2 regions of the Proteiniclasticum sp. genome follow, and region 1 is predicted to be linked to the other one. Evidence: a T-box and tRNA genes for the amino acid it is inferred to sense, from the RefSeq annotation. Region 1 holds a T-box; the other holds one or more tRNA genes.

Evidence for each region. The T-box of region 1 lies ahead of thrS (threonine--tRNA ligase). A T-box ahead of a tRNA ligase gene usually reads a tRNA of that ligase, here a tRNA-Thr.
Region 2: it encodes a tRNA-Thr, which carries the amino acid that the T-box ahead of thrS (threonine--tRNA ligase) is inferred to sense. The anticodon was not compared.

Annotation. Positions count from the first base shown of each region.
Region 1 is NZ_DAMBTF010000014.1:25,332-40,610, reverse strand. It holds gene RTX25_RS09265 (PTS sugar transporter subunit IIA) at 1-72, shown strand, start outside; gene RTX25_RS09260 (PTS fructose transporter subunit IIB) at 69-386, shown strand; gene RTX25_RS09255 (PTS fructose transporter subunit IIC) at 411-1,433, shown strand; gene RTX25_RS09250 (folylpolyglutamate synthase/dihydrofolate synthase family protein) at 1,546-2,853, shown strand; gene RTX25_RS09245 (DUF4364 family protein) at 2,926-3,444, opposite strand; gene RTX25_RS09240 (single-stranded DNA-binding protein) at 3,657-4,316, shown strand; gene RTX25_RS09235 (hypothetical protein) at 4,408-4,572, shown strand; gene RTX25_RS09230 (class I SAM-dependent methyltransferase) at 4,720-5,448, shown strand; gene hslO (Hsp33 family molecular chaperone HslO) at 5,453-6,334, shown strand; gene RTX25_RS09220 (HU family DNA-binding protein) at 6,549-6,824, shown strand; gene RTX25_RS09215 (NADH-dependent [FeFe] hydrogenase, group A6) at 6,911-8,650, opposite strand; gene RTX25_RS09210 (NADH-quinone oxidoreductase subunit NuoF) at 8,656-10,533, opposite strand; gene RTX25_RS09205 (NAD(P)H-dependent oxidoreductase subunit E) at 10,535-11,011, opposite strand; gene RTX25_RS09200 (DUF6873 family GME fold protein) at 11,152-11,886, opposite strand; gene RTX25_RS09195 (hypothetical protein) at 11,879-12,214, opposite strand; T-box leader at 12,409-12,622, shown strand; gene thrS (threonine--tRNA ligase) at 12,661-14,664, shown strand; gene RTX25_RS09185 (HNH endonuclease signature motif containing protein) at 14,675-15,055, shown strand; gene RTX25_RS09180 (flavodoxin domain-containing protein) at 15,190-15,279, shown strand, end outside.
Region 2 is NZ_DAMBTF010000006.1:79,336-94,614, reverse strand. It holds gene prfA (peptide chain release factor 1) at 1-247, shown strand, start outside; gene RTX25_RS04955 (L-threonylcarbamoyladenylate synthase) at 288-1,337, shown strand; gene RTX25_RS04950 (low molecular weight protein arginine phosphatase) at 1,340-1,771, shown strand; gene rpiB (ribose 5-phosphate isomerase B) at 1,774-2,238, shown strand; gene upp (uracil phosphoribosyltransferase) at 2,238-2,867, shown strand; tRNA gene RTX25_RS04935 (tRNA-Thr) at 3,121-3,195, shown strand; tRNA gene RTX25_RS04930 (tRNA-Tyr) at 3,203-3,287, shown strand; tRNA gene RTX25_RS04925 (tRNA-Tyr) at 3,373-3,457, shown strand; SAM riboswitch class I at 3,512-3,611, shown strand; gene metK (methionine adenosyltransferase) at 3,684-4,865, shown strand; gene RTX25_RS04915 (DUF4153 domain-containing protein) at 4,972-6,702, opposite strand; gene nagA (N-acetylglucosamine-6-phosphate deacetylase) at 6,934-8,058, opposite strand; gene RTX25_RS04905 (ATP-dependent RecD-like DNA helicase) at 8,265-10,475, shown strand; gene RTX25_RS04900 (hypothetical protein) at 10,513-11,496, shown strand; gene RTX25_RS04895 (phosphoribosyltransferase family protein) at 11,480-12,109, shown strand; gene RTX25_RS04890 (polysaccharide deacetylase family protein) at 12,632-13,234, shown strand; gene RTX25_RS04885 (YkoP family protein) at 13,246-13,770, shown strand; gene pflB (formate C-acetyltransferase) at 14,332-15,279, shown strand, end outside.

The sequences.
Region 1 (15,279 bases):
CTGAAAAGAATAGATAGTGAGGAAGAACTGTATCACTATGTAAAGACTCTGATTGGAGGAAAGATAATATGAAAATCGTTGCAGTTACGGCATGCCCTACAGGTGTTGCACATACCTACATGGCTAAGGCGGCACTTGAAAAAGGTGCGAAGAAAAGAGGTCATGAAATCAAGGTGGAAACTCAAGGAGCCATGGGCATCGAGAACGAGATCACGGAAAAGGATCTTGATGAATGTGACCTCGTCATCCTCGCCATCGAGACGGCAATCAATAAAATGGAAAGATTCAAGGGCAGAAAAGTGATGAAAATCACAATCGCCCAGGCCATCGGAAAATCTGACGAAGTATTGGCCAAAGCTGAAACCGCACTGAAAAGCGATATCTAAAATAGTAACTGGAGGAGGATCACATTGAAAAGCACATTTCTAGATCTGAAACGAGCACTTATGACTGGTGTTTCCTATATGCTGCCGTTTATCGTAGGAGCAGGTATGCTCATCGCCCTTGGCACTGTTTTAGGACAGTTCGGATTGAGTACAGGACCCATGGTTAACCTTGGTTACGGACTGTTTGCATTTATTCCTCATATCGTCGGTGCTTATGTGGCCTTCGGCATTGCAGACCGACCTGGAATCGCTCCTGGATTTGCAGGAGGATACATAGCTGCTCAGATCGGCGCCGGATTTCTGGGTGGTATCCTTGCCGGATTCATAGCCGGCTACATCGTCAATCTATTAAAGAAAATCCCGGTACATGAATACATCTATGCCCTCAAACCCATGCTCATCATACCGCTTCTTGGTATTGCATTCACAGCACTCCTGATGACATTTGTGGGACAGCCCATCGCATGGCTGCAGACAACCCTTGATGCCTGGCTTGTCAATGTCAGCGGAACCAACGCCGTCCTACTTGGTGCTGTGATTGGTGCCATGATGGCCTTCGATATGGGCGGACCTCTCGGCAAGATTGCCCTGACATTTGTCGTGGGAGCGTATTCTCAGGGTATCTACGGACCAAATGCCGCAGCATTTCCGGGTATTATGACCGCACCCGTTTCTGTAGCGATCGCTGCCATGATCTTCCCGAAGAAGTTCAATTCAGTGGAAAAGAAAAATGCCCCTGCAACTCTTGTGACGGGACTTTTCGGAATTTCAGAAGGTGCCATACCTTATGCCATGGCAAACCCCTTAAGGACCATTCCGGCCTTTATGGTTGGCGCAGCTGTAGGTGGGGGAATGATGATGGCTCTGGATCTGGAAACGAAAATGTTCAGCGGTCTTGTTGCGTTGCCGTTTACCGACAGGTGGTTTCTTTTCGCCCTGAGTATACTGGTGGGCGTTCTTGTCAGTGTAGGGCTTCTGTATATCCTGAAGAAAGAACCGACACCGGAGGAAGAGGATGAGATCTCCGACATACTGGATATTATGTAATTGAAGAACCGGAAGCTGGGTTTATCTCAGCTTCTTTTTTTCTTGATATTATCACAAGTCAAAGTATAATGAAGCTATTGAAAAGGATTAAAAACGGGTAAGGTGAATACAATTGAATTATCAGGAAACTTTAGAAAAACTTCATAGTATCCCTCGAAGAAAGAAAGAAGAGAATCTTGACCGGATGACAAGACTTCTGTCTCTGCTATCCAATCCTCATCAGGGATTGAAGTTCATTCATGTTGCAGGAACAAACGGAAAAGGATCGATTTCAAGAATGCTTGAAGAAATTCTTTATGAAAGCGGATATAAAACCGGTCTCTTCACATCACCTTATATTGTCGATTTTCGCGAGAGAATTCAGATCAATAACGTGATGATTTCAGAACAGGACGTATGTCTCTATTTTGAAAAGGTTATGGACGTCTCCCATGTCCTTGAAGAAGAGAAAATGGGTATCCCTTCAGAATTTGAAGTGGTCACGGCAATGTCGTTTATGTATTTCAAAGATAAGGGAGTTGACATTGCGATCATAGAAGTAGGCATCGGTGGACTATATGATGCAACAAATGTAATCATGCCTGTTCTTTCTGTCATCACCTCAATCAATTACGATCACATGAATATCCTTGGCAGTACGCTTGAGTCCATTGCCTTCCATAAAGCCGGAATCATGAAAGGAAATCCTGTGGTTTCTTCCTCTCAGCAGCCTGAAGTGAGAAAGGTTCTGAGAGACAAGGCGAAGGAGATTTCTTCCAACCTGACTTTTTCCAGCAGCAGGGAAATCAAATTCCTGAGACTAGAAGGAACATTCCAGGTCGTTCAGTACCATCTGAATGGACACGAGCCCATTATCGTAAAACTCTCACTGCTTGGCATACACCAGATGCTGAATGCTGGTGTTGTTCTCTATTCGGCATTTGAACTCATCAGGCAGGGATACACTGCCATAACGGAAGAACATATCAGAAGAGCTCTTGTGAAAGTTCAATGGCCAGGTAGAATGGAGGTCGTAAGTGAAGAGCCTCTCATCGTCATAGATGGGGCCCATAACCTTGACGGCGCAATCAATCTCAAGGAATCTATGGCTTTCTATTTCAGAAACCGGAAAATCATCCTCTTACTCGGCATGCTTCGTGATAAGGATGTCGATTCCGTTTCCAAAGTCATGTCCATGGACGCAAAGAAAGTGATTCTTGTTACACCGGATGATTTCAGAGCCCTGAATGCAGAAGATCTTTACCGGCTTCTTGAACCTCAGCGTAATATGGAAACAGCAGCTTCCTTTAAGGCTGCAGCGGAAAAAGCGCTTGATGCATATCAGGTGGGGGATGTGATCCTGTCCGCCGGTTCTCTCTATACAATAGGGGATGTCAAGAATGCTTTTAAGCAAGCCCTTAACAATCACATAAACGAGTGATTCCCTGTCCTTCATCATGAATAAACCCCGTAAGCTGATCTGACAAAGGTCAGCTTACGGGGTGCTTTTTATCTATTTTCGGATCAGTTCCTTATAGAGGATTTCATAGATTTTTGTGGAATTGTTTTTCCAGTTCTGTACTGATTTTTCTGCAGTTTCCTTGGTGGGGAAATTCATGGTTATTTTGATCAGTTCATCCTTGTTCTCAAAGGCACTGAGTGATACGGAGAAGCTTCCGTGAGGTCCTTCGCTGATTTCATGCTTGATGGTCGTTTCCTTGATCAGATGATTGATGTTTTCCATCAGATATTTATCGATTTCCTTCTTCTTCCGGTCATGGATACGATCGGAAAACATTTCAAGAACAGACTTACCCTGAACAGATATCACAATTGCTTCCTTATCATTGACTACATCCAGTTCAACGAGACCGGTTTTGATCAGTTCATCGATATACTGCTGCAGTTCAAAATAGTTGATGTATACACATTCTAATATGATATTTGAAAACTGTGTTTTCGTGAGGTTCAGTTTGGACTGATATAGGGTATATAAGATGAGCAGCTTGTTTTCTGCCAATGCATTGTTCATTACTCTTCCTCCTTGCGGGCTATTACAATCATACCCAAAATGATTGCCTTTTACAACCTTCAAATTCATCATGACATTCTTCTGTTGTACTATTAATATGCTATATCATTGAATAAGGGTTGTAATCGACTTCATCTTTGTTATAATTAACTGTAGTACTAATAGTACTTTGAGACGCAATGTTATTGAACATAAATGGGGGGAATCTCAACTTGGAAGCAACAAATGATAACTTAGTCATATTAGAAGGACATTTTCTGACTCTGCCTGAATTCAGTCATGAACTTTTCGGGGAAGAATTCTATACAGCTGAATTCAGTGTGAATCGGTTAAGTGATTCAAAGGATATTCTCAATATCACGATTTCAAAGAAACTTCTGACTGATGGTACCGATCTGGAAGGTCGTTATATCCGCATTACAGGGCAGCTGAGAAGCTATAATAAGATCGTCGGTTCGAGAAATAAACTTCTTCTTACCGTATTTGCAAGGCATATCGATTTTCCTGAAGATAAAGCGGATGAACCCAATTCTATCTTCATTACGGGATATATCTGCAAGGAGCCGGTTTACCGAATGACTCCATTTGGACGCGAGATTACAGACATCCTTCTGGCGGTGAACAGGCATTTCAATAAAACTGATTATATCCCTGTGCTCACCTGGGGAAGAAACGCAAAATTTACAAAAGCAATGGCTGTGGGCGATAAAGTGAAAATCGAAGGAAGACTGCAGTCAAGAATATACACAAAAACTCATGGAGATGGCAGCATCGAGGAAAAAACAGCATATGAGGTGTCTTCTTCTGCAATAAATCTTCTGGAATCTGTAAACGATACCTTCGAGGAGCATGAGAGTGTGAGCTTAAGCTGATCTGAAAGTACATATCTCTTTGTTCTCAGATATTGACAGGGAACTAAATGAGCATATAATAGATACATATTACAAGAGAGAAGGGAGAACTATGCTCAAAGGACTACTGGTATTCCAGAGCCTTGTTATACTCCTTATGCTGATTATTTCCGTATTGTTCATCATTAACGGCTCATATCTGCAGGGTGTGCTATACCTGGCTTTTGGTGCGATCTTCACAGGGTATGCTCTTTCTGGTAGAAAGCGGAAATCCTGATCAAATGAATCATTAAGGCTGTCTGTAAAAGACGGCCTTTTTCGTCGCTGCAGACTCCGGCTTTGATAATAGCCAAATTCATGATAAAATACATTATGCCCAATTTAATCGTTGGACAGGGATAATAATTGAGGAAAGGGCTTTGATATGGACAATTATCTAGGATTTTCAAAAATCTATGATGAACTCATCAGTGAGGACATCAGCTATGAAAAAATCGCGAGATTTATCAGAAGAGAAGTGAACGGCACAAATCGCTATCTTGATTTAGGATGCGGTACAGGCAGCCTTTCTTCAATACTTGGCAGAGATTTCAGAGAAACGTTTCTGGTCGACCTGTCGCCGGATATGCTCACAATGGCAGAGGATAAATTCAATGTGCTTAAAATTCCTCATAGATCCTTTGCATTATCCATGAATGAAATCAGTTTTCAGCAGAAATTTGATCTCATCACATCATCCATTGATGCCGTGAACTATATTCTGGATGAAGAGGATATGAAAGAGCTGTTTAAACGGGTATATACGCATCTGGAGGATGGTGGGGTCTTTATATTCGATGTCAATTCGCCCTATAAAATCAGAGAAATTTTAGGCAGCAACGATTATGTTCTGACCCGTGACGATCTGGTTTATACCTGGGAGAACTATTACGAAGATGACGTCGTTGAAATGTCCTTAAATTTTTTCATCAGGAAAGGTAAGCTCTATGAGCGAATCGAAGAGATACACGAAGAAAGAGCCTACGAGACGGAGACGCTTATTGAAATGCTTGAACACGCAGGATTTGAAAATATCATCCTTTGTGATGACTACACAGAAAACCCGGTACATGAACGAACGGAAAGAATAACATTTATCGTAAGAAAGAGGTAAGGAAATGGATAAAATCATACATGCCACAGCCCAGGGCGGTGGCGTAAGAATCGTCGCAGCTGAAACAACTGCTCTTGTCAATGAGGCGGTAACAAGACACAATACCATGCCTACAGCTTCCGCTGCCTATGGAAGAATGCTGACAGCAGGAGCCCTTATGGGATCAATGCTTAAAGGCGCACAGGATTCCGTCACCCTGCAGATTAATGGTGGAGGAGTATCCGGCGGTGTTCTCGTCACGGGAAGAGCCGGAGGAAGAGTAAAAGGATATATCGTCAATCCAGACGCGGATCTTCCACAGAACGCTCAGGGTAAACTAGATGTCTCGGGTATCATCGGTATCAACGGTAAATTCACCGTGATCACCGATCTTGGAATGAAGGAGCCGTATGTCAGCTCCACGCCAATCTACACAGGAGAAATAGCGGAAGACCTGGCTTATTTCTACACCGTATCAGAACAGACTCCATCAGCCGTTGCACTGGGGGTTCTCGTGGATGTGGATGGATCCATTCAAAAAGCAGGAGGATTCATCATTCAGATGCTTCCAGGTGCTGACGAGATGCTTGCTGATCTGATCACCTATCGCCTGGAAGAAATTCCCAGCCTGACCACCTTCCTTCGGGATGGAAATTCCATTGTGGAAATCATACAGTACATCTTTGAGGGAATGGATCTTAATATCCTAAGTGAAGGTACACCTGAGCTATACTGTGACTGCACACGCGAAAGGGTGGAAAAAGCGCTTATTTCCATCGGCGAAAAAGATCTTCAGCATCTCTACGACGACAACAAGTCTGAAGAACTGATCTGCCATTTCTGCAACACCAAGTACGATTTCACACATGAGGACATCGGCAGACTGCTTAAAGAAATCAGAAGCTGATCACGAGAAAGGGAACATGATGTTCCTTTTTTCATGTCCGGAAAAATCAGTAAGTAAGACAGTTCAAGAAAAACTGCAATATTTAGGATTTTGTAATCGTTTGAAACCTATGCACTATAACAATATACAGTAAAAATCTTCATAAACACTTGATTTATAAGGCAAATTCTGTTTTAATAATCTTTGTGTTCAGAAATAAGGAGGACTAATAATAATGAATAAAGCACAGTTAGTTACAAAGATTGCAGAAAAGACAAACTTCACAAAGAAAGACTCAGAAAAGGTGCTCAAAGCCACCATCGAAAGTATCGTAGAAGCCCTGACAGACGGGGATAAGGTTCAGCTTTCAGGTTTTGGTACATTTGAAGTGAAAAACAGAAAAGCAAGAGTTGGCAGAAACCCTAAGACAAATGAAGAGATTCAGATTCCTGAATTCAAGCAGCCGGCTTTCAGAGCAGGAAAAGATCTTAAAGAAATCATAAACGAGTAATTTTAATAAAACTCTTATTTATTAATTGTTGATAAAAAAAGAACAGCCGAAGCTGTTCTTTTTTTTGCCGATATTCGGATTCAGATTTATTTGTCCCGTTTGAAGTATGTTGTGTGAAGCAGTTTATGCGCAAGATCTCCACCTGGTTTCCCAAGGAAGTTTGCATAAAGATCCTGTATGGCTTTGTTTTCATGAGACATTCTGATTTTATGACTGCTGTCGATGGCATAGACACCTTCAGCTCTTTTCTTCAGGATTTCAAGATCACCATGGTGATACGGCTGTCCACCACCGCCTATACACCCTCCAGGACAAGCCATAATCTCAATGGCATGATAGTTGCTCTTTCCCTGTCTGATGCTTTCCAGCAGGGTTCTCGCATTACCTAGGCCGTTTGCAATGGCGATGTTGAGGGAAAGGTCACCGATCTTTACAGTTGCCTCTCTAAGGCCTTCCATACCACGGACTTCTGTGAAATCGATCTTGTCGATTGCACCTCCGCTGAGCTGAACTGAAGCTGTTCTAAGCGCCGCTTCTATAACTCCGCCTGTGGTACCGAATATCTGTGCAGCTCCTGTGGATTCTCCGAGGGGATTGTCATACTCCTCATCATCCAGAAGAAGGAAGTTGATACCAGCTTCTTTGATCATTCTACCCAGCTCTCTAGTGGTGATGACGATATCCACGTCCTTCACGCCGCCGTACTCAAGCTCAGGTCTTTCCGCTTCGTACTTCTTCGCTACGCAAGGCATGACAGATACAACAATCATATCTTCTTCTCTGACACCAAGCTTTTCGGCGAAGTAATGTTTCGTGATTGCACCGAACATTTCATGAGGAGACTTGCATGTTGAAGGGATATCCAGAAGATCAGGGAACTGATGCTCGAAGAACTTCACCCATGCAGGGCAGCAGCTGGTCAGAATAGGAAGATTTTCATTCTTGGTGATCCTGTCGATCATTTCATGTGCTTCTTCCATTATGGTCAGATCCGCGGCGAAGTTGGTATCAAACACAAAGTCAAATCCCAGATGTTTCAGTGCTGAAACCATTCTTCCTGTTACAACCGTTCCAGGTTCCAGACCGAAGAGTTCTCCGAGAGCGACTCTGACAGCTGGAGCAACCTGAACGACTACAGTCTTTGTCTTGTCTTCCAGTACTCTCCATACTTTTGGAACATTGTCGATTTCCACAAGAGCTCCGGTAGGACAAACCGCAACGCACTGTCCGCAGAATGTACATGTGGTCTCACCAAGAGGATTATGGAATGCAGGACCGACTACTGTATCAAATCCTCTGTCCAGACCTGAAAGTGCATGTACAGTCTGTACATCATTGCACATGGTCTCGCATCTTCTGCAGAGGATGCATTTGGATGAATCTCTATAGATCGCTTTAGATGACATATCTACAGGATATACAGACATTTCTCCTTCGTAACGGATCTGTTTTACACCAAGGTCATGGGAGATGGTCTGCAGTTCACATTCCTGATTCTTCAGACAGACCAGACAGTCCTTCGGATGATCGGATATAAGCAGTTCCACCATAGTTCTTCTTGCTCTGATTGCCCTCAATGAATCCGTCTTGATTTTCATTCCTTCATAAACCGGTGTGGAGCAGGATGGAGCGAGATTCTTTCTGCCTTCAACTTCAACCACACAGGCTCTGCAAGATGCCACTTTGTTGATCATTTTGATGTTGTGGAGGTCAAGATGGCAAAGGGTAGGGATCTTTATATTCAGCGTTTCAGCGGCCTGGAGAATCGTAAAATTTTCAGGCACCTGGATTTCTTTATTGTTGATTGTTAAAGTTACCATTTTTATTCCTCCTATACAATTTGAACAGCCTTGATCGGCTTAACAGGACATGCTGTGTAGCAGGAACCGCATTTGATGCACTTTTCCTGATCGATGACATGCTTTTCTCTTACCTTGCCCACAATTGCATCAGTAGGACATACTCTTGCACATTTGGTACAGCCTATACAAGCATCGGAAATCACATACCTCAAAAGTTCCTTGCAGACGCCTGATGGACATCTCTTGTCTACGATATGCGCTCTGTATTCATCTTCAAAGAATTTCAGCGTACTTAGAATCGGATTAGGCGCAGTCTGTCCCAGTCCGCACAGGGACGTGTCTTTGATGGTCTCTGACAAGGTATGGAGTTTTTCAAGATCATCAAGTTCTCCCTTACCTTGTGTGATTCTGGTCAGAATTTCCAGAAGACGCTTGTTGCCGATTCTGCAGGCTGTACATTTTCCGCAGGATTCTTCAACGGTGAAGTCCAGATAGAACTTCGCTATATCCACCATGCAGTTTTCTTCATCCATGACAATCATACCGCCTGATCCCATCATGGATCCGATTTTGCTTAAGGATTCATAGTCGATTGGTGTATCCAGATCTTTTTCTGTAATGCATCCGCCTGATGGACCACCGGTCTGAACAGATTTGAATGCGTGTCCGCCTTTGATTCCACCGCCGATTTCATAGATGATCTCTCTTAGAGTGATGCCCATAGGCACTTCAACAAGACCCACATTATTGATCTTTCCCGCAAGAGCGAATACTTTGGTACCCTTGGAAAACTCAGTACCTATGGATGAGTACCATTCCGGTCCTTTCTGGAAGATGATCGGTATATTGGCCAGTGTCTCGACATTATTTACACAGGTCGGTTTACCGAACAGTCCTGATTCGGAAGGGTAGGGAGGCTTAGAAACAGGTTCTCCTCTATGACCTTCGATACTCTGGATGAGTGCTGTTTCCTCCCCGCAGACAAAGGCTCCAGCCCCGTACTTGATGTCCAGGTCAAAATCAAATCCCGTGTTCAGGATATTCTTACCAAGGAGGTTATAGCTCTTAGCCTGTTCAATGGCTATCTTCAGTCTTTTGATGGCGAGGGGATATTCTGCTCTGATATAGACGACACCCTTGTTTGCACCGATAGCAAAACCTCCGATGGCCATTGCTTCTATGATGCTGTGCGGATCTCCTTCAAGGATGGAACGATCCATGAATGCACCCGGGTCTCCTTCATCAGCATTACAGACCATATATTTCTGGTCATTTTTGCTTCTGAGCGTCATACCCCATTTCGAACCTGTTGGATAGCCTCCGCCTCCACGACCTCTAAGCCCTGATTCTTTAAGTGTATTGACCACATCGATAGGCTGTTTGGTGGTGAGAATTTCGGCAAGAGCGAGATATCCGTCATTGGCAATATATTCTTCGATTTTTTCAGGATCAAGAAGTCCACAGTTTCTCAGTGCGATTCTGTTCTGTTTTCCATAGAAATCCATATGCTGCTGAGTATCGATTTTCTTACTGGTCTTTGGATCGATATAAAGAAGACGTTCAACTTTTCTGCCTTCAATGATGTGGGAAGAAATGATTTCATCCACATCCTTTTCAGTCACTTCAGTGTAAAACACATCGTCCGGAAATATTTTAACTATCGGTCCTTTTTCACAGAATCCGAAGCATCCGGTAATATGACAGGTTGCCTTATCTGAAAGATTACGCTTTCCAAGCTCCTCGTTGAAATTGTCTACGATCTCTTTACTCCTTGCACTATGGCAACCGGTACCGGCGCAGACAAGGATTTCTCTTTTGGGGCTGACTGTATTGATATTCTTTCTTAGAAAAAGCAGTCCCTGACCATTTTCCCTGATCTTTTTCAGATCATCTATGCTGTTTAACATATTACACCTCACATTCGTTTATGATGCGACGAACATCACCAGTCTCAACTCTACCGTAAACCTTGTCGTTGACCATAACGACAGGGGCTAGTCCGCATGCACCGACGCATCTTAGTGAGTCAATGGTGAAAATTCCATCAATGGAGGTCTCACCGGATTTCATTCTGAGCTGTGATTCAAATTCTCTTAGGATCTTATCCGCGCCACGCACAAAGCAGGCTGTCCCCATACAGACGTTGATGACATTTTTTCCTCTGGGCTCTGTGGTGAAATACGAATAGAAACTGACGACACCATAAATTTTTGCTTTAGGTACTGAAATCTTCTCGCTGATATGGCCCAGAAGCTCCTCGGAAATGTATCCGAACAGGTTCTGCGCATGATGGAGGACTTCAATAAGATCTGATTCTTTCGCATTTATTTTTAATATAAATGCATCCAGTTCCTGGATCTTTGGATTCTGTGATAAATTACACATTCTTCTCTCCCCTTGTTAAATATTTACCAAACAAAGTCATTATATAGCGGAACAGCCTTCATTTCAAGTATTTTCAGACCAGGGAAACTGGTAATTGTGTTATTGTTAAGATTTTGACAGTATATTTTCCATATCACCATTTACTTATGGATTTGAATGATAGAACCACGGTCCATCAGGAGACCGTTTCCGAGGCATTCATATCGGATTCTTTCTTCTAAAAGAAAGTTTTTCAGATCATGGCCGTAATGATATCTGGAGAGATCACCACTGATCAGCAGAATATCACCACTATTCCCGTGAACCAGCGAAAGCGCACCGCCTATAAAACCGTACGGAAAACCTGACAGAGAGACATTTGAGTGTTTTCTGTAAAAGACTTTCTTTCCATTTTGAACAAGCAGTTCAGCAATACCTCTGTCTTCAGTGACGAAGGCGCTGTTTCCCACATAAGCGCACGAGCACCTTGTATAACCCTGCCGGGTATGAATGAGTTTTCTTTGAGAATCATGTGCCAGATTCAGTAGAATACTATCCGTATTCTCGAGCTTGTGTAGAAAAAGATCTTCAGTAATCAGTGCGTTTAAAGAAATGTGATGAGGATAGGGGAGTCTCACGGAAGATTCACCTTTGACCAGATGACGGGCATGAGAAAAAATCTCACTGTATTTCGCGTGAGACAGATCATGATGACTGATCAGCGTCTGGTCAATGGAGGCGAACTGAAGATCAGGGTGACCATCTACAGCCTCGTAAAGCGCGCTGATCTTTTCAGTTGCGATAGGTTGGAAGCCCAGCTGCTGAAGTCTGTTCAGTTCGAAGTCACTGGTCCGGTAGTCGGTAATGAGATGGGATATCTGTCTGCTGCTACTCAAAATAGGAGTCACAGTCCGTATTCATGATGAAGATGGATACATCATCAACTCTTGCTCCGGAGAATATATTGATTTCATCTTTCAGTATTTCTGCAAGGACATGTTTTTCTTCAAGTGAGATCGGAGGGCAGGAGACGACATCGATATGGATGAAATCGCCTAAGTTCGACTCCATATCCGACCTGAATTCAGATTCATAAAACATGACTCTGACAGCTTTATCCGCCAGCGAGAACCTTCCACCGATACGATATACAATGCTCTGGATCAGCCTGTTCTTCCGTTCATGACCGCTGCATCTTGGAAAATGTAGTTTTATGGTCAGCATAATTGAAGTCCTCCTATTATTATTAAACTCATTATATCGTATTCTTCCATACAGTTACAGGCAAAGCCACCATTATACGTCTGTTCGATTTCAATGATATCCGCTTTGATTAAAATTTGTCTCTTCAGAAGCCTGGGATGCAATAAAGTTGACGCATGTCATTAGATTGTATATAATAAAGTCAATTAAAAATTCCGATCACGATGAACAGGACGAGTAATGACAGGAATCTTCGAAGAGAGGGCGGACCCGGCTGCAAGCTGCCTAAGATGACCATCATGAAAACCACCTGGGAGTGTAATACGAAGACGAGAGTATAAGTATTTACGTTTGCCGCGTTAAGGTATTTAAGCGAAGTGATGATACATCACTTTAATTAGGGTGGAACCACGATGACTCGTCCCTTTCCAGGGATGGGTCTATTTTATTTTATTGGAGGAGATAACATGATCAATCTGAAACTGAAAGACGGCAATATCATACAGGTCGAAAAGGGCTCAACTGTAAAAGATGCTGCCTTCGCCATCTCATCCGGCCTAGGCCGCGCAGCTATGGCAGGAAAGGTAAACGGAAAGAGAGTAGACCTGCGCTATGTGCTTGAAGAGGATGCTGAACTTGAAATCAGGACCTTTGACGACGAGGACGGAAGACATGCTTTCAGGCATACTTCATCCCACATCCTGGCTCTGGCTGTAAAAAGACTGTTTCCAGGAGTGAAGCTAGCCATCGGGCCTGCCATTGAAGAAGGCTACTACTACGATTTTGATAAGGAAGGAAGCTTCACCGCAGAAGATCTTGTGAGAATCGAAGAAGAGATGAAAAAGATCGTAAAGGAAGACCTTCAGCTCGAACGCTACACACTACCAAGAAATGAAGCGCTGAAGCTAATGGAAGATATGGGTGAACCTTACAAGGTTGAGCTCATCAATGATCTGCCTGAAAATGAAGTGCTTTCATTCTACAAGATGGGTGAATTCACTGATCTTTGTGCAGGACCGCATATTCTTTCCACAAAATCCGTCAAGGCTTTCAAGCTTACACAGGTAGCAGGTGCTTACTGGAGAGGTTCGGAAAAGAACAAGATGCTATCAAGAATCTACGGCACATCATTCCCTAAGAAGAATGAACTAGACGAATATCTTGCCAAAGTGGAAGAAGCCAAGAAACGTGACCACAACAAGCTGGGCAGAGAGCTGGACATCTTCACGTCCTCCGATCTCATCGGACAGGGACTTCCTCTGTTCAAGCATAAAGGAACAAAGATCCTTCAGGTGATGAAAAGATTCATAGAGGATGAAGAAGAGAGCAGAGGTTATGAGTATACTCAGACACCGCTCATGTCAAAATCGGATCTTTTCAAAATTTCTGGACATTGGGACCATTATAAGGACGGCATGTTCATCATGTGTCAGGATCCTCATGGACACGGCGATCTTTTCGGTGAGGACGTGGAAGGGGAAGTCATGGCTTTAAGACCGATGACCTGTCCGTTCCAGTTCGCCATCTACAATTCCGATCAGCACAGCTACAGAGATCTGCCCATCAAGATGGGGGAAACTTCCACTCTGTTCAGAAACGAGTCTTCAGGAGAAATGCATGGCCTGACAAGAGTCAGACAGTTTACCATTTCTGAAGGACATCTGATTGTAAGACCTGATCAGCTGGAAGAGGAATTCAGAGGTGTACTTGACCTGACAAACTATGTCATGGAGACACTGGGTATTAAAGAGGACATCACTTACCGCTTCTCCAAATGGGATCCTAAGGACACTCATAAATACATCAACAATCCTGAAGCGTGGGAAAGTACTCAGAATATCATGAGAGAAATCCTCAATCATGCAGGCATCGATTATGTCGAAGCTGAAGGTGAAGCGGCTTTCTACGGACCTAAACTGGATCTTCAGATGAAGAACGTGCACGGAAAAGAAGATACAATCATCACAGTTCAGATTGACTTCGCTCTGCCTGGCAGATTCAATATGACTTATGTAGACAGCGACGGGCAGAAGAAGCATCCGTTTGTCATCCATAGAACATCCATCGGATGCTATGAGAGAACACTTGCGATTCTCATCGAAAAGTATGCCGGAGCAATGCCGCTATGGCTTGCACCTGTTCAGGTTAAGCTTCTTCCGATCTCCGAGAAATATCACGATTATGTGGAAAAGGTTCTTGCCGAGATGAAGAAAAAGGGAATCAGAGCTGAAATGGATGGAAGAAACGAGAAAATCGGTTATAAAATCCGTGAAGCCAGAAATGAAAAGATACCTTATTTCGTCGTCATAGGCGAACAGGAACAGGAAACAGGAACACTTTCTGTAACAAGCCGTGAAAAGGGCGATGAAGGAAAAATCGACATGAAATCATTCATCGAAAGAGTGGTCCATGAAGACGAAACAAGATTCAATTATCATTTTGCCGAAAAAGATAACAAAGAGCAGAATTAGAGGTCACGAATTGAATAAATGTGTTGAATGTGGCAAAGAAGGTGACACACACCATATCATTCATAAAGATGAAGGCGGCCTTGAATATCCGCTGAACAGGATCTATCTCTGTGATGAGCATCACAGGGGACAATATGGTCCTCACCGAGATTCCGAAGTGGATATGGAATATAAGAAAGAACTGCAGAGTAAACTGCATGACCTTTTTCCGGAGACCTTCTACAGGGAAGAGGAAATCAGAAAAAGAGCGCAGCTTTCTAACAGTCTTCTGAGAAACCTTGTGAAAACCCTGAAAAGAGATAAGGAAGGCTTCAGAAAAGTAGACATCATAGACTTTCTCATGAGCGGATACCAGCTGGTCGAGGATGAAGAACATGATTTTCTTATCTGACTCATGTCTCGCTTGGAATCCGGATTAAGAAAGACGCAAGATAATTTGCGTCTTTCTTCTTTGGAAAAAAGACTTGACTCTTTCTCTCTAAATGATATCTTTTATATAGAAAAGTTTATATCAGGAGGAAAAGCATGAAAGCAGCAGTGATTTACTCTTCGAAAACCGGATACACCAAAAAATACGCCGACTGGATTGCAGAAGAACTTTCCGTTGAGGCGTAT
Region 2 (15,279 bases), on a different contig from region 1:
AATTGCGCAGAGTGAAAGAAGCAAGGGCATAGCTGACGAAAGAAAATCACAGGTAGGTACGGGTGACCGTTCCGAGAGAATCAGAACATACAATTATCCTCAGGGAAGAGTGTCGGACCACAGGATCAATCTCACGCTTTATAAACTTGAAGCATTCCTTAATGGAGATATGGATGAAATGTTTGATTCCCTTATCAGATACGACCAGGCTGAAAAATTGAAGGCCATGGGTAACAGAAATAACTAATGAGGGGGACAGTTTTACTGTCCCCATTTTTGAGGTGAAAATGGATACAATCAAAGTCAATTTCAAAAATGGAACAGACAGATCGGCAGTGGATAAAGGTGCAGAGATACTGAGTAGAGGGGGAGTTGTCGCATTTCCTACAGAAACAGTATACGGCCTTGGTGCCGATGCACTGAATAAGGATGCGGTCAAAAAGATATTTGAAGCAAAGGGAAGGCCTCAGGATAATCCTCTCATCATCCATGTTGCAGATGCTGATCTTTCAGAATATGTCAGATCAGTACCGTCGAAGGCTCAGGAGCTGATGGACAGGTTCTGGCCTGGACCCTTGACCATCATCCTTATGAAAACAGATCTCGTACCTCTTGAAACCAGCGCCGGACTTGATACGGTGGGTGTCAGAATGCCATCGAATGAGGTTGCGAGAATGCTCATAAAAGCACTGGGACACCCTATTGCCGCACCATCAGCCAATATTTCCGGAAAACCGAGTCCCACAAACTTTGAAAGGTGTGTGGAAGATCTTGATGGTAGAGTGGATATGATTATAGGTGACGGTAGTTCCATTGTGGGTCTTGAATCCACCATTGTGGACTACAGCGTTCATCCTCCCCGCCTTTTAAGGCCAGGATTCATCACATATGAAGATCTTTGGGAGGTTGATCATGAAGTGGTTTATGATGAGGCAAAGACCAGAGCGGACGAAAAGGAAACCCCAAAGGCGCCTGGAATGAAGTATCGTCATTATGCACCAGAAGCACCATTGACCATCATATCTGGGAGTAAGAAAAATGTGGCAGATAAGATCGTCGAACTAATGGAAAAGAATATCCGGGATGGAAAACATGTAGGAATTCTTTCACCGATAGAGCGGGAGAAGTTGTATAATAGAGAAAATGTCAGATTTATTTCTTTAGGCAGCGAGAAGAATCAGGAAGAGCTTGCGCGAAATCTTTTTGAAGGGCTCAGAAGCTTTGATGATTCAGATGTGGATCTGATCCTTGCAGAAGGGCTTTCAGAGGAGGGTGTGGGACAGGCGATCATGAACCGTCTGAAGAAGGCGTCAGGATTCAATATAATTGAGGTGTAGAGATGAAAGTGTTGTTTGTATGCACAGGTAATACATGCAGAAGTCCTATGGCCGAAGTGATTTTCAATGAAACCTATCACAAGGCAGAGGCGTCTTCACGAGGACTTTATGTTCAGAGAGGCAGTATTCTATCTCCGGAAGCGAAGAAAATTCTGCTTCGGGAATACGGTTATAATGAAAATCGGGAAGCTGAGGAAATACTTGATGGTGATGTGGTGAAAGCGGATTATATCATCACCATGACAGAAGCACAGAAAATGGAAATCAGAAGGCGATACGGCGGGGAAAAGGTATTTACGCTTAAAGAGCTTGCCGGCGAAACAGGGGACGTTATGGACCCTTACGGCATGGAAGAAGAAGTATATATCAGAACGTTCAGTGAAATCAGAACACTGATCCAGAGTATACAAGATTTTGAAAAGTTCAGGAGGTAAACATGAAGATTGCAATTGGTTCTGACCATGGCGGCATCACGCTGAAAGAAACGGTGAAGGAACATCTCGAGAAGAAAGGATATGAGGTCAGGGATTTCGGTACATATACCCGAGAGTCCTGTGATTATCCGGATATCTCGGAAAAGGTCGCACTAAGTATTGCAGATAAAAGTCAGGATTTAGGTATCCTTATCTGCGGAACAGGTATCGGTATCGGGATTGCGGCAAACAAGATCAGAGGAATCCGTGCAGCCCTTTGTCATGATACATTCAGTGCACATGCGACAAGAGAACACAATGATGCCAATATACTGACCATGGGCGAGAGGGTAATCGGACCTTCATTGGCTCTTGACATCGTTGATACGTTTTTGACTACGAAGTTTGAAGGCGGAAGACATCAGACAAGAATCGATAAGATCACATCACTGGAAGAGAAATATATAGAAGTTGAGGAGGAAAAATAATGGGTAGAGTAATAGAAATCAATCATCCGCTGGTACTGCACAAACTGGCGATCATCAGAGACAAGAACACGGGGTCCAAAGAGTTCAGAGAGGTGGTAGAAGAAATTTCCACACTTATGGCTTATGAGGTGACCAGAGACTTGCCGATGGAGGATATTGATATTGAAACACCAGTTGCGATTGCCCACTGCAAGACAATCACAGGAAAGAAGCTTGCCATCGTTCCGATCTTAAGAGCGGGTATCGGTATGGTTGATGGTATGCTTAAGCTCGTTCCTGCTGCCAAGGTCGGACACATCGGTCTTTACAGAGATGAGAGCACACTACAGCCTGTAGAATACTTCTGCAAACTTCCAAAGGACATCGAAGAAAGAGACGTAATCGTAGTTGATCCTATGCTTGCAACTGGCGGATCTGCAGTTGATGCGATCCATATGCTGAAGAAAAGAGGAGCGAAGTCCATCAAGTTTGTCGGCCTTGTTGCTGCTCCAGAAGGAATCAAGGTTCTATCAGAAACACATCCGGATGTGGATATTTTCATCGCTTCAATCGATGAAAAACTGAATGAGCACGGCTACATCGTTCCAGGACTTGGAGATGCCGGAGATAGACTTTTCGGAACTAAATAATCAGATGATGATGGTGCAGACTGCGAAAACTGATTTCGGAGTCTGCATTTTTTCAGGATCTGTTCCAGATAATCGGTAACAGGTGAATTTCAATCATCCATGAGTCTCATAGGCAATCTTTTTCAAAGGGAAAATCAGGAACGTTTTCTGTTCCTGAAAATGCACTCAGTGATAAAAAAACAGAAATATTTTTTTGGAAAAACCCTTGAAATATCATCGTCCAGGCTATATACTAGTCTTTGTCAGTTCATTTGCTGGTGTGGCTCAATGGTAGAGCAGCTGATTTGTAATCAGCAGGTTGATGGTTCGATTCCGTTCACCAGCTCCACATTTCAGGAGGAGTACCCAAGTGGCCAAAGGGGGCAGACTGTAAATCTGTTGCAAGTTGCTTCAGTGGTTCGAATCCACTCTCCTCCACCATTTTTTCCGATGAAATACCTTAGCGAATGTTATTGACAAAACCCTAAGACTGTTGTAATATAAAAAAGCAGTTGTACACAAATAGGGAGGAGTACCCAAGTGGCCAAAGGGGGCAGACTGTAAATCTGTTGCAAGTTGCTTCAGTGGTTCGAATCCACTCTCCTCCACCACAAAGACACAATTGTTACAATTGATGTCTTTTTTTATGGAATTAAAATTGAATACTCTTATCAAGAGAGGTGGAGGGAAAGGGCCCTGTGAAACCCGGCAACCTGTAGCAATACGTGGTGCCAATTCCTGCAGCATTACGCTGCGAGATAAGAGAGATGTAGAACTTTGACACACCTCTTCTTATTGTGAAGAGGTTTTTTGTTGTGTAAAAATAAGGAGGAGAAAATGAAAAGATTATTTACTTCAGAATCAGTAACAGAAGGACATCCGGATAAAATCTGTGACCAGATTTCAGATGCCATACTGGACAGCATACTGGAACAGGATCCTAAGGCGAGAGTTGCCTGTGAGACAGCGGTGACAACAGGTATGGTGATGGTGATGGGGGAAATCACTACAGACTGCTATGTGGATATTCCTAAAATCGTAAGAAAGACGGTCACTGAAATCGGATATGTTCGTGCCAAGTTCGGATTTGATGCCGAGACATGCGCTGTACTGACTTCTATTGATGAACAGTCACCAGATATCGCTCAGGGAGTTAACGCTTCTCTTGAAACCCGTGAGGGTGACCATGATGCAATGCTGCAGACAGGAGCAGGAGATCAGGGGATGATGTTCGGTTTTGCTACAAACGAAACTGAAGATTATATGCCGATGCCTGTGAATTTTGCGCATAAGCTGGCAAGAAGACTTGCTGAAGTCAGAAAAAATGAGCTTCTGCCATACTTAAGACCTGATGGCAAGACTCAGGTGACCATTGAATATGATGAGGATGATAAGCCTGTTAGAGTGGACACCATCGTCGTCTCCACACAGCACAGTTCTATCGTGACACAGGAAGAAATCAGAAGAGACATCATCGAAAATGTCATTAAGGCTGTAATTCCTGTAGAACTCATGGATGAAGAGACGAAGATATTCGTGAATCCGACTGGACAGTTCATTGTTGGTGGACCGCAGGGTGACTCTGGTCTTACAGGAAGAAAGATTATTGTCGATACTTATGGCGGATACGGCAGACACGGCGGCGGTGCTTTCTCAGGAAAGGATCCGACAAAGGTTGACCGTTCAGCGGCATATGCTGCAAGATGGGTTGCAAAGAATCTGGTGGCAGCAGGTGTTGCCGATAAACTGGAAGTTCAGCTGTCCTATGCTATTGGTGTGGCTAAACCGATTTCGGTTGAGGTATTCACTTTTGGAACAGAGAAAATCTCACACGAGAGCATCATCGAAATCATCAATAAGGTGTTTGACCTCAGACCTGGTGCTATCATAAGAGACCTTGATCTGAGAAGACCGATCTACAGACAGATTGCTGCATATGGACACTTTGGAAGAAATGATCTCGATCTGACATGGGAAAAGCTTGATAAGGTCGATGAGATCAGAGCGCTGCTCAGCTAGTATATAGATAAACCTGAATCAGAAATTTAAGAATCATAAAAGTCCTGCAACCAGATATCAAATTCTGGCTGCAGGACTTTTAAATTTATCTGTTCTTTAGGTTACCTTACTTCACGTCGATCAGCAGGCTGATTCTGAGGTGATCGAAATTCAGTTCATCACCGGTCTCTCTTCTTGCGGAGAGTTCCAGTAGTGTGATTTTTACACTGATTTCCTCATTTTCCAGCAGGATAACAGCATCTTCCGGATTGAGAATGCCTTTTTCCATCTGTCCTTCATGTTTCTCTACGATTGCGAGAATATCATCACTTAGTTCTTCTTGAAGGATCAGCTCATCTTTAAGGGTGATTTTAAGGTTCGTTATATCGGTGAGTTCTATTTTCATGTCCTGGAAGGTTACAGATTCTGTATAGTTGTTCAGCATAAACAGGTAATCAAAACCTGATACTTCTGATGCGGATTCATTCTGGTCGGTAAACAGGTTGATGTATTCCATATTGGGGTTACCGTAATGATCCTCACGCTCGAATCCGAAGGTGTCCTTGAAATCCGAGTAAGCATATCCTGAATCGAGATGTCTGATTTTATCCAGGTCTCTTGACTCAAAATAAGAAACGATACTTGAGATATTCTTGCGGTCTTCTTCTGAAACATTGGTTCCCGGTACGACTTCGCCTGACACCAGCATATTGTTTCTTTCGAGCAATGTCGAGAAGCGCTGATTCTGACTGAAGTTAGAAACACTGAATGCGGACAGGGGACCAAATATGGATATCACAGCAAGGATCGATAGACTTACTGGAAGGAAAATATTATTGAGCTTCTTCTTGATGATGAAGTACAGCATAGCAGTGAGTACCCATAGGCCAAGAAGAACCACGAGATAGCGGTTTTCTGTCACGCCATATTGGTATATTCTCTTTGCGATGGAAACAAACATCATGGCAAGGATGGGAAGCAGTATTCTTGGAAACCAGGTTCTAAAGAGTCTTGCCAGCTGATTTTCATGGAGTATTGGTGTAATGAAGAAGATTACCGCGGCTGAAACCACTGAATACCAGAGAACCAGATTGGAAACCAGTCCGCGTGGCCATTCCTGAGTCACAAGAATCTTGATGAAGTAAACATAAAGGATTCCGGTATAAATGGTGATCAGCGGAATGACGATATAAAGCAGAAGAACTTTGAGGGCTTTGGAATAGAGATGCTCATCAAGGTTCTCTTCTTTTCTTGGGAGCTTCGAGAGGAACATCAGTGCGCCGAATATGAAGGTGACAACAAGGAAGAAATAGAAGAACCACTTACCGTCTATATCGGCATCAAACAGAGCGTTGATGGTGAAAATGATTGCCGAGATTCCGAAGTACAGTACACCGGAATAGAGAATAGTGATAAACAGTCCGTTAAAAACACGTACGACATAATGCTCATAATTTTCTGTGAGCTTCAGTCTCAGTGTATAGAATATGGCGATGATGAGGATGAGCAGTGTTCCCACAAAACGTACAGTACTTACCATATTCATCTCTTCTGTATAAAATATGTAGTAGAGCACCATAACGGCCAGGGCAGGTACCACTGTAATGAGCAGTGCCGGTTTATCCGGCCAGAATCTCTCAGCCAGATGTTTCAGAGAAATGCTTAGGAGCATTCCGATGGCTGTGACCATAGCCATTCTTCGTAGAGTGTCCGTTTCGTAGATACCCTGAATATTTCTTTCGTTTTGAGTAATGAGCAGTCCCATGAGAATAAATGATAAAATTGCTGTTACAGGGAAACGGAGAAAGCTGTCTCCAAGGCCTGAAAATTGTTCTTTGATTCTTTCTGTCAGTTTCATGATCGAGAAAACATCTTATATGATGTTTTCTGTTCACCTCCTTGTATAATAAGGATTTCTTTATCTGATTGTATTATGTCTTAGCTACATTTTAGTATCAAAATCATGTCAGGAGTATTACTTACAGAAAACTTCATAATGATTTAAACAAAGTCTGATCGAAAACATGCGGATTTCAGCATATATAAAAGGACACCATTCACGGGAATGATGTCCTTTTCAGATATTTTTCTAGATGAACTGTCTGCCTTCAATATAAACATGGAGAACTTCCAGGTTTTCGGAAAGAACAAGAAGATCAGCATCATAATTCAGTGCAATCTTACCTTTCGTCTTTTCAGCGCCGATAAATTTAGCACCGTTTAATGAAGCCATCTTAATGACTTCATGAAGAGGAATATCGGTATGCTCAAACACATTCTTCACTGCTTTGTCCATGGTCAGAATGGAACCGGCCAGAGCGCCTGAAGTGAGTCTTGCCGCACCTTCTTTGGAAATGACATCCTGTCCGCCGAGTGAATAGATACCGTCGGGCATTCCGCAGGCCATCATGGCATCGGTGACCAGCAGCACTTTATCCGTGGATTTGGCTTTGTAGGCGATACGAAGTGAGGGATAGCTGACATGAATGCCGTCGGATATGGTCTCAGTGGAAATATCTGTGTCAAATATTGCACCGACAACTCCGGGCTGTCTATGAGTAAATGGAGTCATGGCATTGAACAGATGGGTGGAATGATTACATCCAGCTCTTATGCCTTTCATCGCCTCTTCATAGGTAGCCACAGTATGGCCGATGGATACGTTGATATCATTTTTTCTCAGGAATGGAATGAGCTCAAGTGCACCTTCCACTTCAGGCGCCATGGTGATATTCTTGATGAGGTCAAGATCTTCACCCACCATTTCTCTGAAAGATTCAAGTGTGGGTCTGATGACGAAGTTGGGGTTCTGTGCACCGATAGCCCCTTCACTGATGAAGGGTCCCTCCAGATGTACACCGCCTATGGATGCTCCACTTACTTTACCTTTTGCCTCTTTTGCCGCTTCCACAGCCTTTCTGATTTCTCTTACGTCCACGGTCATTGTTGTGGGTAGGAAGGTTGTTGTCCCATGCTTTGCTACGGTTGTTGATATGGCTTCCAGAGCTTCAAAGCTTGCCTCCATGGTGTCGTGATTACCCGCTCCATGGATATGGATGTCGACAAAACCGGGTGAAAGATATCTTCCGTTACCTTCTATAACTTCATCTCCTGAAAAATCAGGACTGAAACTGATGATTTTTCCGTCTCTTGTCTGTACTGACATCACTTCAATACGATCAGGAAAAATCACTTTAAAATCTTTGAATATCATTTTTTGCACCTCTTTACTATTTCAGTCTGCTGAGCAGATTTCTTCTTCTTCTATTATACAGCAAATCGGAAAAATAAATTAATCAAAATGAATAGATTATTTGCAGGTATATATAATAAACCATGTCAGGAAATGTGGAAACCCAAAGCCTTTTAGATTATCATATAACTAGAGATTAACGTTAAGAAAGAATGCAGGGAGTAGTTATGGAAAATTTAGAAGGTGTTGTACGCGACATCATATTTCAGAATGAAGAAAATGCCTTTTGTATTTTCAGAATAGAAGATGACAAGGATATTCATATCGCATTGGGTACATTTCCATTCATATCAGTAGGCCAGACACTTATTCTGCACGGAGACTGGGTAACCCATGCAACCTTCGGCAGACAGTTCAAATGCGAAAACTATGAGGAGGTTATGCCTAATTCTTTAAAAGGAATCGAGAAATATCTGTCTTCTGGAACCATATCAGGCATAGGGCCCATTACCGCGAAAAAACTCGTCGATAAATTCGGCAGTGACATTTTCAGTATCATCGAGAATGATACTAAGCGTCTGATGGAACTTGAAGGGATAGGAGAGAAGAAAATCAAGCTCATCTACGATTCATACATCAAAGGCCGTGAAGTGAAGAATATCATGGTCTTCCTTCAGAGTTACGGTGTTACACCGAAACAGGCGCTGAAAATCTATAGGGTATTCGGAAATGAAGCGGTGTCAAAAGTCAGAGAGAATCCGTATGTGCTTTCGGAAGAGGTTCCAAGCATCGGATTTAAGACCGCTGATGGAATCGCTCGAAATCTGGGCATCGAAATTGACTCACCTTTCCGGATTCAGAGCGGAATCAGGCATATCGTCAATGAGTACTGCGCTCAAGGGAGCACTTTTATTCCTAGACCCGTTCTTCTGGAAAAGGGGAGAATGACTCTTGAAGTTCCTGAGGAGCTTATCGAAGAAAATATCATGCACAGTGTGATGACGAACAAACTTGCCATGGAGATCGTCGGGGATGTGGAGGGAATCTTTTCCCTTCCATATCTCTATGCTGAAGTTTCGGTCACGAAAATGATGCTCACGCTTGCGCTGAATGAAGTGGATGATCTCAAAATCCCTGTGGAAGAATACATCAGAGATTTTGAAAAAGAGAATATGATTGAATTCCATGATAAACAGATCGAAGCTATTGTAGGGGCTGTAAACAATGGAATTGAAATCATTACTGGTGGGCCGGGCACAGGTAAAACGACAATCATCAAATGCATACTTGAGATTTTTGACCGGGCTGGGAAAAAAGTTCTTATGGGTGCACCAACAGGAAGAGCGGCAAAAAGAATGTCTGAGGCTACAGGCAGAGAATCCAAGACGATACATAGACTGATTGAACTTGGTGTATCCACAGAGGATGAAGAGGTTTTATTTGATGAGGATAACACTTTAAACTGCGATGTGGTGATTATTGATGAAGCTTCCATGATTGATGTCATGCTGATGAATAATCTGTTGAAAGCGATCAAACCTCATACAAGACTGATTCTTGTGGGAGATGCGGATCAGCTCCCTTCTGTCGGTGCGGGGCGGGTGCTGGAAGATCTTATCGACAGTACAGCCTTCAAGGTGGTAAAGCTGCAGTTCATCTACAGACAGGGAAAAGAATCCTTTATCACAACCAACGCACATAGGATCAACACCGGTGAAATGCCTCAGCTCAATAATAAAGGAAGTGATTTTTTCTTTATCAGCGGAGACAGCAATGAGGATTCACTGAGCAAGATCGTTGAACTGGTTACTTCGAGACTGCCAAAATTCAATAAAAACTGGGATAGAATCAGAGACTTCCAGATCCTGACACCAATGCGCAAAGGAGAGCTTGGTGTTTATAATCTCAACCAGGTTCTTCAGATGGCTCTGAATCCCAACCGCAAAAAGTATGACTTTACTGAGTTTCAGGTCGGTGATAAAGTTATGCAGACCAAAAACAATTATATGATTAAATGGAAAAAAATAAAAAGAGCGCATGGAGAACCGCCGGAAGGGCAGGGTATATTCAACGGAGATATCGGATATGTGACGGAAATCAATACTGAGGACAACATCGTATCTGTTCTGTTTGATGAAGATAAGATCGTCGAATTTGAATCTTCTGAACTGGATGAACTGGAGATGGCTTATGCTGTCACAATTCATAAGAGTCAGGGCAGTGAATTCAAGGTTGTGATCATACCCATGTTTATGGGGCCGCCTCTTCTGATGAGCCGTAATCTGATCTATACCGGGGTGACCCGTGCGAAGGAGCTGCTGGTCCTTGTCGGCTCCAAGAAAGCATTAAGCTACATGATCAAAAATACCAGAACTTACGAAAGACATACATCGCTGAAATACAGAATCCTCAGTGTTCTGGATAATGTGAGCATGTAGGTGATCTGTAAGTCTCGTTAAATAGGTGGGGGAATTTATGAAAACAGAAAAGATAAAACAGCTGATGAACTGGTATGATACCTCAATGGATAAAGCGATCAATATGAAAACTGTTCCCTATATGGGCATTGAACCGGTCAAAGATCTGGTGAAAAAGATTCTTTATGATGGCGGTCGTGTGCTCTACATTACAGGGGAAGACAAGGAAAAGGTTCTGATTGTAAGAGTGATGAGGGAGGCTGGGTTTGAGTCCATTTCGGTACATCAGGAGATGGAAATCAATGAAATGGATGCGTTGGTCATCTGTGATTATTTTCAGGCACTTAGAGTCAGAGGGGAGTATGATCTTGTCATCTATGATGATGTGAACTCTTTTCCGATTCATAAAAAGCCTGAAATGCAGCAGCTCATCGGATTTATCTTTCCGAAATGCAGAAAGGTCATTGCTTACTCCTTCGAAACGGTATTCATGGGCATGGAGGTCATTGAAGTGCCTATGGCAGGGAGAAGCGGTTTTATTTCTGAACCGCGGATTCTGGAAACCAGGCTTAATCTTGATGAATTTGTGCCGACTTCTGTTTACGAGTATCTGCTCTGGTTTGTGATCGAGAAGAAGAAGGTGCTGTTTCTGACATCAAATAAAAAAGTGAAGAAGAAAGTGGCAAGATTTCTTTCGAAAATTGATGAGTCTCTGGAAAGTTCGATTTATGATGTGGATGAGATCGGAACAATGAAGATGAAGGAACTCTGCATGGATGGAACGAAAGCCCATATCTTCATTACGGATGATCTGGACGATTATCTGGAGGTGGAATCCAATCTGGAAATCATTATCCATGGTTCAGATTCTGCAAGGTACAGCTACCGTGAGCTGATTTTCTTCTGTCTGAGAAGCGGTTATTATGACGAACTCAATGGTGAAGTCATTATGCTGTGTCAGAGTGTAACCCGAGATATGGAAAAGACCAGAGATCTGGCAAGACATTTCAATAAGGTTCTGTGGGATGAAGGCTTCGAGTAGACTGCTTAACATGTTTCTTAAGATTCTCTATCCTGAAGTGACGTGTCCTGTATGTAGAGGAGTCCATCCGGGTATCTGTACATCCTGTAGAGATTCACTGAAAATCTATGATGAAGGTTGTCTCGATCATCAGAACAGGGGGCAGTCATTATTCAGGCACCAGGAAGAAGCGCAGGCCCTCGTTGCAAACTTCAAGAAAAAAATGATTTTTTCTGCAGGAGATGCCATGGCTGATCTCCTGTTCGAACGATGCGGAAATGAACTGAAGGGTTTTGATCTGATCACATTTGCTCCATCCTCTGATGAATCACGGAAAAGACTTGGGTTTGATCACGGGAAGTATCTGGCCTGTGCGCTATCGGGAAAAACGGGTGTTCCTGTAGTCGCTCTTTTTATCGCTGCGGGTAAAGAACAGAAAGTTCTGGACAGGGAAGAACGCAAGGTGAATGCGAAGAATATCAGACTTCGAAAAGGAAATTTCAGTGGGCTTAAAGGGAAAAGGGTTGTCCTCATTGATGATGTCTATACTACCGGAAGTACTGTACTGCAGTGTTTAGAGCTTCTGGAGGAGCTTAATATGGAGTGCAGGTACCTTACATTTTCCAGACTCTGAAAAAAGCTGCCTGACCGCAGAGTTTAATTTCTAAAAAACGCCTTGATAAATCAAAACAACATAGCTATAATGATTAGATGAAAGTTATGTTTGTAGTTGCTCAGGGGTAACCCTGATAGTCCAGGCCAGTCGCAGGCAAAAGGATCCACGTAAGTCAGTCAAAGCGCTGACAATCATGGTGCGGCTTAGAAGTAAGTCCTGCCAGAAATGAGAGGGTAAGTAGTGAGAGGTTAAGTCCGGGTAGCAAAAGCTCCAGCAGGCGAGTGTGGGGTCAAATACTAGGTCAAATAGCTTTCAGCACATTTGTGCAGTTAAGCAGCCTATGGCTGCTTAATTTTTTTGCGCTTTTTTGATTCCTGGGTGATAAACCGGAAGTTTAGGGCTATAATATTAAATAGAGCAAAATACTGAACTTAAGAGAAAAGGTGAAATATGGATACAATTTTATTCTATTTATTTATCATATATTCTATCGTACCGAATATTTATTTTCGTTTTTTTTCAAAGAACGTGATGAGATTTATGCCTGCCGGTGACAAAGATATCGCATTTACATTTGATGACGGTCCGGACCCGAGATACACACCTCAGCTTCTTGATCTACTTAAACAGCATAGAATCAAAGCGACTTTTTTTGTTTTAGGCGAAAAGGCGAAGGCGAATCCGGATATCATCAGAAGAATTGTAGATGAAGGTCATGTAATCGGTCTTCATGCTAATAAACATATCGGAGCGCCTTTCAGATCGTATAAAGCGATGAAAGATGATTTTCACAATTCACTCGACATCCTGAAGAACATGGGGGTAAGAATACATCTTTACAGACCTCCGTGGGGGCTGGTCAATGTGGTTTCGCGTAAATTCATCAGAGAGTATAAGTTTGCACCGATATTATGGTCCATCCACGCTTCAGACTGGAGCAGATACTGTAATGAAGAACATATCGAAAAAGTTCTCACGCAAAAAGTAAAGCCTGGAGATATTGTTCTGCTTCATGATGGAAGAGGGGCTAAGGAAGCCCCTCAGAGAACAATCAATGCACTTAAGAGTGCGATACCTCAGATGAAGAAAAAGGGATTCCGTTTTGTCATCCCGATGGATAGCGAAAAAACGACCACAGCTTAAGGAGTGATCAGATGAACGCATTAAACAGTATCGTCGCCTTTTATGACAGGAATATGGTGAAACTTCTTGGATGGAAGAAAATTCCTGGAAGCGATCTTGAGTTTTTATATCTTGTTCCGAAAGTGCACAGAGGTAAAACTGTGACAATAGAAGATGGAACAGTCATCCATAAAGGTGATCATATTTTTGAAATACATATCATCAATACAAATCTTGCGAACCTGGATACAGGGTACGGAAATCTGTTCATCATGCTGAAGCAGGAACTGAGTCAGGTTGGAGTGCTTATGCAGACAGAAGAGTATAGCATGTACAAAGCTCTCCTCTCTGTTACGCTGCTTCATAAGCTGGCAAGAAGAGTAGGATTTACTGTAAGAGAGATCGATCATCCGGTCAGAAGAAGAATGGTTTCCTTAGGTGAAAATATACTGAGAAGTGCACTTCGCAAAGGAAAGAATGAGAAAGACGGGAAGAGGCGCATAGCTAAAGAGTGCTGGATCTCGAAAACGCAGATTATTGAGATATCTAATAGCTGAATCGAACAAATCATAGGGATGCTCTCCGCAAGGGAGAGCATTTTTTATTGCCGATCAGAGTCTGTAATAAATATGAGCTGTCTGTTACGATATTTAACTACAATTGTCCAGTCTAGTTCCGATACTGTACTAAAAATTATGGGATCTGTTTGTTGCATGATTCTCATAGAAAATGAATAGCAGTACTTTGAAACGAGAAGCGAAATTGAAGTGAAAATCCGCTGGGGAGATGAAACAAGAAAGAACCATTGTAATAATTATTATTAATTGAAAATAAATTTTATGTAAAACTGTAATATAACATAGTACAGATATCCGTATTTCAATGAAAAAATAGGTTTTCTGTTCTGATTATGTGCTAATTTATCATGGTGCTTGTCATAGATACATAGAACAGCTTAAAAGTCAATAGTAAATACTGCAAAAACAGGTTTTAGCAATAAAAAATTATATTGATTAGGTATTAACAAATGTGATCAGGTATTGTATAATACGATTGTAGTAAAAAACAGATGATTAAAAAATAACCTATGTGTTATAGAATTATTAGGAGGAAGTACAATGAAGACTCAATGGCAGGGATTTACAGAAGGAAACTGGCAGAATGAAATAGATGTTAGAGATTTTATTCAGAAAAATTATACCTTATATGATGGTGATGATTCTTTCCTTGAAGGACCGACAGAGGATACGCTGAAAGTCTGGAAAAAATCAAGTGAACTGATTGTAGAAGAAATCAAAAAAGGTGTTCTTGGTGTAGACGAAGAGAATATTGCAGGCATCAACAATTTCAAGCCAGGTTATATCGACAGAGACCACGAATCAATCGTTGGACTTCAGACAGATGCTCCTCTTAAGAGAATCATTAATCCATACGGTGGATTCAGAATGGTGGAACAGTCACTTGAAGCTTACGATTTCACAGCTTCAGATGCTATCCTGAAGGATTTTCCAAAGTACAGAAAGACTCATAATGAAGGCGTCTTCCATGCATATAACAAGGAAATGAGAGCGGCAAGAAGTACCGGTCTGATCACAGGTTTACCTGATGCATACGGAAGAGGAAGAATTATAGGTGACTATAGAAGAATCGCTCTTTATGGAATAGACAGACTGATTGAAGAGAAGAAGAAGGATCTTGAGAATCTGACAGGTCCAATGCTTGATGATCTGATCAGAAAAAGAGAAGAGACAAATGAACAGATCGTTGCACTAGGCGAAATGAAGAAAATGGCTGCATCATACGGATTTGATATCTCAGAGCCTGCTGCTAATGCCAAAGAAGCTGTACAGTATGTATACTTCGGTTATCTTGCAGCAGTTAAGGAGAACAACGGTGCGGCGATGTCCCTGGGCAGAACAAGCACATTCATCGACTGCTTCATAGAAAGAGATCTTAGAAACGGAATGATCAATGAAGCACATGCACAGGAACTGATCGATCAGTTCGTTATAAAGCTGAGACTTGTAAGACATCTGAGAACACCTGAATATGACGATCTGTTTGCA